Regions from separate parts of the Clostridium sp. LY3-2 genome, predicted to be linked through region 2. Evidence: riboswitches for the same ligand, from Rfam matches in the RefSeq annotation. Region 2 holds a riboswitch; the other holds the start of a gene.

Region 1 (4,440 bases), on a different contig from region 2:
TCCAATCACTCCACTTAAAGCTACAGCACTTCCAGTTAAAATCGCTACCGCTACAAGTAATGTCTTTTTAACCTTTTTAGTTTCTACTCCAACTGTCATAGCATGATTTTCACCAAAGCTTAATATATCCATCTCTCTAGTATATCTTATTACAAGGATTACTCCTATTATAAAAAATGGAAGTCCTGCAAAAACATAAGACCAACTCTTCATAGAGAATGATCCCATCTGCCACATAGTTATAGCTTTAATATCCTCACTACAAAGTGCTGTAACTGTAGTTAAGACTGCACTTGCAAAAAGAGATAAAACCATTCCTGAAAGTATTACTGTATTATTAGATAAGCCTCTATCTACTTTACTTGAAAATATTATTACTAAAAATACAGTTAAAACTCCAAACAAAAACCCTATAAAAGGAAGTGCTAAATTCCCTACAAAAGGTATAGTTATTCCTAAAACTATATATATTCCAACACCTAAAGATGCACCAGATGATACTCCTAAAGTATAAGGTGATGCTAAAGGATTTTTTAAGATAGATTGTATTACCGCACCAGATACTGCAAGTGATGCGCCTACCCCGAAAGCTAAAAGCACCCTAGGTAGCCTTAAAAGCCAAATTATCGCAATATCTTTAGATTCAATCCCCGCCCTAAGAGGTATATTAAATAGCTTATTCGCTATTATTGAAACTGTATCTAATAAATCAATATTGGAACTTCCAAGAGAAGTTCCAATACAGATAATCAGTAAGCTTAGGATTACTCCTAAGCTTATCTTAATTTTTATTTTTTTAGATGTTTGCATATTCTTTTGGATAAATATCCTTTGCAATTTGTTTTAATGCACTTATTACGTTTTGACTTGGACGTGAAGTTGCATTTTTATCTACTAAGAATACCTCTTTATTTTTAACTGCGTTTATAGTATTAAATCCTGGGCGTTTTTCTATTTGTTTTGTAGCATCTTTTATGTAATCTTCGTTTGTTAAGATTACATCTGGATTTTTCTTTATTACTGATTCTTCACTAGGTGAGATCCAACCTTTTTGGTCTTTAAATATATTTTCTGCTCCTATTGTAGTTAATAATTCATTTAAGAATGTATCACTACCGAAACTATAAAGTTTTTCACCTGAACCTATTTCAAAGTATACAGTTTTCTTATCTTTAATCTTTTCACCTATAGCTTTGATTTTATCAACCTCGCCTTTTAAGTTACTTACCATTTCAGTTCCTTTTTCTTCAGTTCCAGTAAGCTTCCCTAAGAAATTTATATCATCATAGATTCCGTTTATGCTTTCTGCTGTAGGTAGGTATACAACTGGGATACCTGCATCTTTTAAAGCCTTAAATGGATCTTCTTTTCCTTCTCTATTATGACCTGATGCAATAATAACATCTGGTTTAAGGGCAATTATAGCTTCAGCGTCTGGGTTTCTAAAGTCTATTTTAGTTACATCACTTTTTAACCCTTTTATATCAGCTGAATATTTATCTACTCCTACAATTTTATCACCTAATCCAAGACCTACTAAAATTTCAGTATTAGAAGGTGCTGTAGATACTATTCTCTCAATCTTTTTAGGTACTTTAAACTCTGTACCTTCCATATCTTTCATAGTAACAGTTTTACCTGCGCAGCCTGTAAAAATAGCTAACGAAAATATCGTTAAAACTACTACTGACAATAACTTTTTAAAATTTCTCATCACTTTTCCTCCATTATAATTTTGAGGCGTTAATTTTAGGGATTAAAAAAAACACACCGCGTGAAGGTATGCTTATATAAAAAAATCCTATTAGCACTATAACCCCACCCTCAGAAGGTTATAGTAAGTCGTATAAATAATTTGGCAGGTATCCCGACTTAGCTTCACCCTTAGCCTAGCCTTCCCATAATTTAATATAGTGACTATAATTTAGGCCTCGTCCACATCACGGTTACTGGGGTAGTTAGAGATTTACACTCTATTCCCTTTTAAGTAATATACACCAATTATTATTTTTATCAGAATGATTATATTATTTAATTATCCAATTGTCAATTATTTATCATTTGAGATTATTAATTTACAATTTCTTGAAGAGATTTTATTAATTTAATATTTTCTTCTCTAGTTCTAACTGCAACTCTATAATAACTCATATCTAGTCCTATATAGTTTTCGCAACTCCTTATTAAAATTCCATATTTTAAAAGTTCTTCTTTTAAATCTATATTTTTAAAGGTCTTAAAAAATATGAAATTCGCATAACCTTTAAATACCTTTAAATCTTTAAATAAGCTTAAATTATTAAATAAAAACTTATTTTCTTCTTCTACAAACGAAATAGTATTTTTAATATATAAACTTTCTTTTAAAGCTGCAATTCCAGCTTTATTTGCTATAGTGTTTACGCTCCAAGATATAGTGTTTTTATTTATTTTTTCTAAGTATTCTTTACTTTTAGTTAATCCGTATCCAAGCCTTATTCCAGGAAAGGCAAAAATCTTAGTTAAAGACTTAACTATAATTAAGTTATCATAATGTTTTAAACTATTAATTAAAGTAAATTCCTTAGAATTTCTAACAAACTCTAAAAAAGATTCATCAATTACAACTGTAACATCTTTTCTTTTTGAAGCCTTTAATATTTCTTCAATCATATCTCTTTTACATAAAGCCCCTGTTGGATTATTTGGATTACAAATAAAGATTATATCTGTTTCTTTATTAATCATATCTAAAATCCCTAAATCCAAATTACACTTATCTTTTAATATATAATAATCTATATTGCAATCTACTGAGTTTAAAGCTTCTCTATATTCTGAAAAACTTGGCCCGTAAAGCAGTGCCCTTTTAGGCTTTAAGCCTCTTACTATATTAAATATAACTTCCGCTGCACCATTTCCTAAAAATATATTATTCTTTTCTATATTTTCAAATTCACTTATGCTATTTATTAAATCTAAATAAGTGATATCTGGGTAATGAACCACGTCTTCTATAGCATTTATCATAGCTTCCTTAACAGTTTTTGAAAGCCCTAAAGGGTTTATATTTGCTGAAAAGTCTACTAAATCTTTAATTTTGTAATTTCTCTTTATTTCATCAATATTTCCACCATGACTATTTTTCATATGAATTTACCTCTATAAAAAAATATGTATTACAAAGAAAATAATTATAGCTAAAACTACCCCTAAAAAAGTAACTAAATCTAAAATTTTATTTGTCTTTATAACATCACTTTTTTCTATTTCTTTTAATTTATCCCCTATAGTATCTTTTTTAACTAATTTCCCAAAGTAATAGTTACTTCCCCCAAGCATTACAGAAAGCGCTCCACTAACTGCCGCTTCTGGGTGTGCACTATTTGGACTTGAGTGATTATATCTATCTCTTTTATATATTTTATAACTTTCTTTATATTTATATCTTAATAAAAAAGAAGCTATAATAATTAAATAACTTGTTATCCTAGCTGGAATATAATTAAATATGTCATCAACCTTAGCTGAAGAAAATCCAAAATCTATGTATTTTTCATTCTTGTAGCCAAACATAGAATCACAAGTATTAACAGCCTTATATAAAAAAGCTAAAGGAGCTCCCCCGATTCCTGCATAAAATAAAGGTGCTATTATTCCATCTGACATATTTTCTGAAGCGGTCTCAATTACTGCCCTATAAATTTCGCTTTCGTTTAATTTATCTGTGTCTCTTCCAACTATATATGATAATTTTTTTCTAGCTTCAATTATATTTCCATTTTCTAATTCCTTTATAACCTTTAATCCTTCAACCTTTAAACATTTAGCTGATATTGTAAAATATATTAATATTCCAGATACTATTATCCCTAGATAAGTATTAATATAACTTGTACCTTTAGTTATAAATAAAACTACAAAAAACGTTATAAATATTACAGACAGATTAGTTAAAATACCACTTAATTTAAGATTTTTAGAAATTCTCTTTCTAAAAAATCCTTCTAAAGATTTAGAGAGGTTTCCAATAAATCTTATAGGATGATAAGGGTTATTTGGATCTCCTATTATTAAATCTAAAATATATCCTATTATAATCTCTATCATTTTTAAAACCTTTCTAGTATATTTAATTTTAGTTTTCCTTTTTCTTTTAAAACTTCAAGGGTGTAGCCTTCTATGCAGTTTGGATGATAATCATAAAAACTTTTATTTTCTTCATTAAAACTTTCTAAAAGACTTGCTATAGTTCCCCCATGACAAAGTACTAAAGCCTCTTTTTCATCATTTTTTTCTAAAGAATCTATTAAAGAAATTAAAGCTTTTTCTATTCTAGTTTTAAATTCTTTTCTTGATTCTCCCTTTGGAACTTTAAATTCTAAACTCTCATCTAAAATCCAATTTAAATATTCTTTATTATCTTTTAATTCTTCATAGGATTTTAATTCGAAATCTCCA
Region 2 (4,440 bases):
TTGTTTGCCTTTTTTTTATTAAATTGTATTAAGTGAATTTTCTAAAAATGATGTGGCTTCTGTAACGCTAACATTTTTTGCTGCACTAATCTCAGCAATTAAAATCTTTTTTGTGTTATGTAGCATTTGCTTTTCACTAGAATTTAGATTATGACCTTCTTTAGTTTTGTGTAAAGAAGAAACAACTTCTAAATAATCAGAAAAAGAACCAGATTTGATTTTTGTAGAATTTATATCAAATCTTTCTTTGCTATTTTTACTAGAAATAATATCAACTGTGTCATTTAAAAAATTAAGGTTTGTAAGTTTTTGATTTAATTCTTGTTCTGAAGTAATGCTTCTTAGTAGGTAACATTACTTTAAGATTATTAGTTAAAGTAATATAATAATAATCTTGTTTATTCCCAAGAAAATCTTTTTGTTCTATGTTTTCTATAGTGCCAACACCTTGACTAGGGTAGACAACTTTATCACCAATATTGAACAAAGTAAACGCCTCCTTATTAAGTTCTTTTTATATTGTAACACATATCTGTTAAAAATACAAAAGTTTTATTTTATCACAGGATTTTAACAGTGTCAATATTATTTTTTAAGCCAATCCCAAAATTTTATTGTTCCTCTGAAATTGATTACTAAATCACCATCTTGAACCTTCATATCTTTTATGTCTATGTTATCTAAACCCTCTAAAGATAAGATTATATCACCTGAATTTTTATCAAAAGTTATTAATGAATTGTTTTCTAAATTGTTAAATATTGTATCTTTTGAAATAGATATAAATCCTAAATTTCCACTTTCATAATGTAATATACCTTTTCCATCCACTGCTTTTGCTGAAAAAACTAATTTTAATTGGAAAGGAATATTATAGTAGTTTATATTAGCATATACATTTATTAAATCATTATCTAAAGATACTTTTATACCACTTAGAGAATTTTTTAAATCTGGCATCTCATTTATAGCTTCTATAAACAAGTCAGTAATTTCGTTTGAGTTGAATTTTGTGTTTGATTCGGCTGTTAATTCTTCTAAGCTTAAGTTTATATCCTTAGGTAAAAATTTTTTCGATAATTTAATAGGGTCGATTGTTACAGTTTTATTTATAGAGTCTACAGTCTCTTTTGGCTTAAAAGAAAAATTATAAACTCCAAGTATTATTAAGGCTAATATAGCTAAAGTAATAATTCCACCTAAAAGTATTTTTTTTGTTTTCATTTTTTTCCTCCTTTATGAGTCGTATTACTATATTTTATATTAAAAATTAAAATAAGACTATAACTTATTAAAAAAGTAATGTTGACTTTAATAAATTTTTAATATATAATCACTTAGAAAAAACGAATATTTTTAATATATGGTTCTAAAATATTATTTTAGATTAAAAGGGAAAGTGGTTTGAATCCACTACAGCCCCCGCTACTGTAATAGCAGACAAGTCTTATAATATGCCACTGAAGTTGTTTATTTGGGAAGGTATAAGAGGAGAATGAAGCTTAAGTCAGGAGACCTGCCTATATTAATTTTCATAAGTTTCGGTGGGAAGCTAAACGAAAAGTGTCTTTAAAAGAAGTTTTCTTTTAAAGTTTTTTTGTTGTACTTATAGCATCCTTACAGAGTAAGGGTGCTTTTTTTATGTATAGAAATTTTAAATTAAACTATATATTTAAAATTTAATTTAATTTAATAGTACAGGTTATTAGATAGCATAGCTTAAGCCACTTTATTATATAAAAAGTAAATTAAAAAAAGTTTATGAGGGAGATTTTAATGAAAAAAGCAATATTAGTTGTAAGTTTTGGGACAAGTTATAAGAGTGCATTAGAAAATTCAATAGAAAGAATAGAAGAAGATATAAAAGATTCTTTTAAAGATTATGATATCTTTAGAGCCTTTACATCACATATGATTATTAAAAAGTTAAGGGGGATTGGAGAAGAAATTTTAACTCCTGAAGAAGCGTTAGAAGAAATACATAAAATGGGTTATAAAGAGGTTATTATGCAGCCACTTCATATAATACCAGGAGAAGAATATGACTACATAGTTAATGTAAAAGATAGATTTAAAGAAAAATTTTCAGATATAAAGGTTGGAAGACCAATATTATATTTTCAAGGAACAAAAGAAGCACCAGATGATTATTCATTATTTATAAATTCTATAAAAGAAATAATAAAAGACAAAAATACTGTTCTTTTTGGACATGGAACATCTCATTATGCTACATCTGCTTATGGATGCATACAAGCTGTATTACAAGACGAAGGCTTAGATAACGTATACGTTGGAACGGTAGAAGGATATCCAAGTTTAGAAAATGTAATTAATAGAATAAAAAAGGATAATGTAAAAGATATAATGCTACTTCCTCTTATGGTTGTTTGCGGAGATCACGTTTTAAATGATATGGCATCTGATGAAGAAGATTCATGGAAGACTATCTTAGAAAAGGAAGGATTTAATGTTAGTTTATTTTTAAAAGGCCTTGGTGAAATAGAAGGCTTTAGAAAGTTATATATTGATAGAGTTAAAGATTGTATTAATAATAGATATTTAAATGTTGGAAAAACAAAGAAAGGTATGAAAAATGAAAAGAATAATAATCTCATCAAACTGTAGTGGTGGTGGTAAAACTACTGTAACTTTAGGGATAATGAAAGCATTAACAAAAAGAGGATTAAAGGTACAAGGATACAAAGTAGGTCCAGATTATATAGATAAAGAGTTTCATAAACTTGCAACTGGGATAGATTCAAGAAATTTAGATATGTTCCTTATGGGAAAATCAGGAGTTTCCTATTCTTTAAGTAAGGGATGCGGCGATATAAGCATTATAGAAGGGGTTATGGGGCTTTATGATGGAAAAGGATTAGATGAAGAATTTTCAACATACCATCTTTCTAAAGAATTTAACCATATTCCAATTATTTTAGTTATGACTCCAAAGGCACAAAGCTTAACTATCTGTGCTGAGATAAACGGTATTAAAAACTTTAAGGGTGCAAACATTAAAGGGGTTATATTTAATAAAGTATCAGAAAAATATTATAACCTTTTAAAAGAATTAGTTAATAAAAATTGTGATGTTGACGTTTTAGGATATATTCCTAAAGATGAATCTATTAGCCTTAAATCAAGACACTTAGGATTAGTCCAAAGTATAGAAACAGAAAAAATTTCAGAAGTTTTAGATAAATGTAGTGATTTAGTTAATAAACATATAAACTTAGAAAAAATTATAGATTATGCAAAGGATATAAGTATAGAAAATAAAAAATTAGAGATAAAGAAAAGAGATATAAAGATAGCTATTGCTTATGATAAAGCATTTAACTTCTATTATAAAGAAAATTTAGAGATTTTAGAGAGTATAGGGGAAGTAGTTTACTTTAGTCCTTTAAATGATAAAGAACTACCTAAAGATATAGATTTTCTATATATAGGTGGAGGCTACCCTGAAGTCTTTAAAAATGAATTATCAAATAATAAATCTATGCTTAAAAGCATTAGAGAGAGCTTAAGTAAGGGACTTAAATGCTACGCTGAATGTGGTGGATTTATGTATTTAAATAAAAGTATAGAAGGATTTGATATGGTAAACTTTTTCAACTCAGAAGTTGTTATGACAAACTCTCTTCAAAACTTTGGTTATGCAGTTTTAAAAGGATTTAAAAATGATATAAACATACACGAATTCCATAAATCAAAATGTATAGGAAATAGAGAAAATATTTTTGATATAGAAAAAACAGATGTTTTAGGAAACAAAATTAATTGGAAGTGCGGCTATAAAAAGAATAATACTATAGCTCAATATCCTCATATACATTTTTATAAGAATTTAGATTTTTTAGATAATATTTTAGATTTAGAAGGTGAAAAATAATGACTTATATAAAAAATCCAGGAATGATAGAAGAAAAAAGCTTTGAAATAATAGAAAGTGAAATGGAAGATCATTCATTTAACGAAGAAGAATTAAAAATAGTAAAAAGAGTTATTCATACTACGGCTGACTTTGAATACGCAAATCTTTTAGAGATGAGTGAAGACTTTATAGATAAAGCAAAAGAGGTATTAAAAAACTCACCTCTTATATATACAGATACTAATATGGCAAAGCAGGGAATTAATAAAAAAGCTTTAGAAAAGCTAAATGGTTCTGTTGAGTGTTTTGTTAGCTTAGAAGAGGTATATAAAATTGCAAAAGAAAAAGAGATTACAAGGTCAATGGCAGCTGTAGAAAAAGCATCAAAAGATGGAGTAAATATTTATGTTTTTGGAAACGCACCTACAGCACTATTTAAATTAAGAGAGATGATTTTAAATAACTTAGTTAAACCTGATTTAATAATTGCAGTTCCGGTAGGGTTTGTTGGAGCAAAGGAAAGTAAAGAGGGATTAGATGATTTAAAAATACCTTATATAACT

Evidence for each region. Region 2 has a riboswitch for cobalamin ahead of M4I33_RS11675 (sirohydrochlorin cobaltochelatase). Riboswitches for the same ligand answer to the same signal wherever they lie in the genome.
Region 1: linked by a shared signal. The riboswitch ahead of M4I33_RS04245 (ABC transporter substrate-binding protein) and the one ahead of M4I33_RS11675 (sirohydrochlorin cobaltochelatase) in region 2 are both predicted to bind cobalamin.

Annotation. Positions count from the first base shown of each region.
Region 1 covers NZ_JAMDLQ010000014.1:63,341-67,780, reverse strand. Annotated here, with positions in the region: gene M4I33_RS04250 (iron ABC transporter permease) at 1-810, opposite strand, end outside; gene M4I33_RS04245 (ABC transporter substrate-binding protein) at 797-1,714, opposite strand; cobalamin riboswitch at 1,840-2,017, opposite strand; gene cobD (threonine-phosphate decarboxylase CobD) at 2,071-3,129, opposite strand; gene cbiB (adenosylcobinamide-phosphate synthase CbiB) at 3,142-4,089, opposite strand; gene M4I33_RS04230 (histidine phosphatase family protein) at 4,092-4,440, opposite strand, start outside.
Region 2 covers NZ_JAMDLQ010000035.1:12,844-17,283, reverse strand. Annotated here, with positions in the region: gene M4I33_RS16940 (hypothetical protein) at 19-267, opposite strand; gene M4I33_RS11685 (CarD family transcriptional regulator) at 293-487, opposite strand; gene M4I33_RS11680 (hypothetical protein) at 586-1,224, opposite strand; cobalamin riboswitch at 1,348-1,539, shown strand; gene M4I33_RS11675 (sirohydrochlorin cobaltochelatase) at 1,777-2,628, shown strand; gene M4I33_RS11670 (cobyrinate a,c-diamide synthase) at 2,597-3,895, shown strand; gene M4I33_RS11665 (precorrin-8X methylmutase) at 3,895-4,440, shown strand, end outside.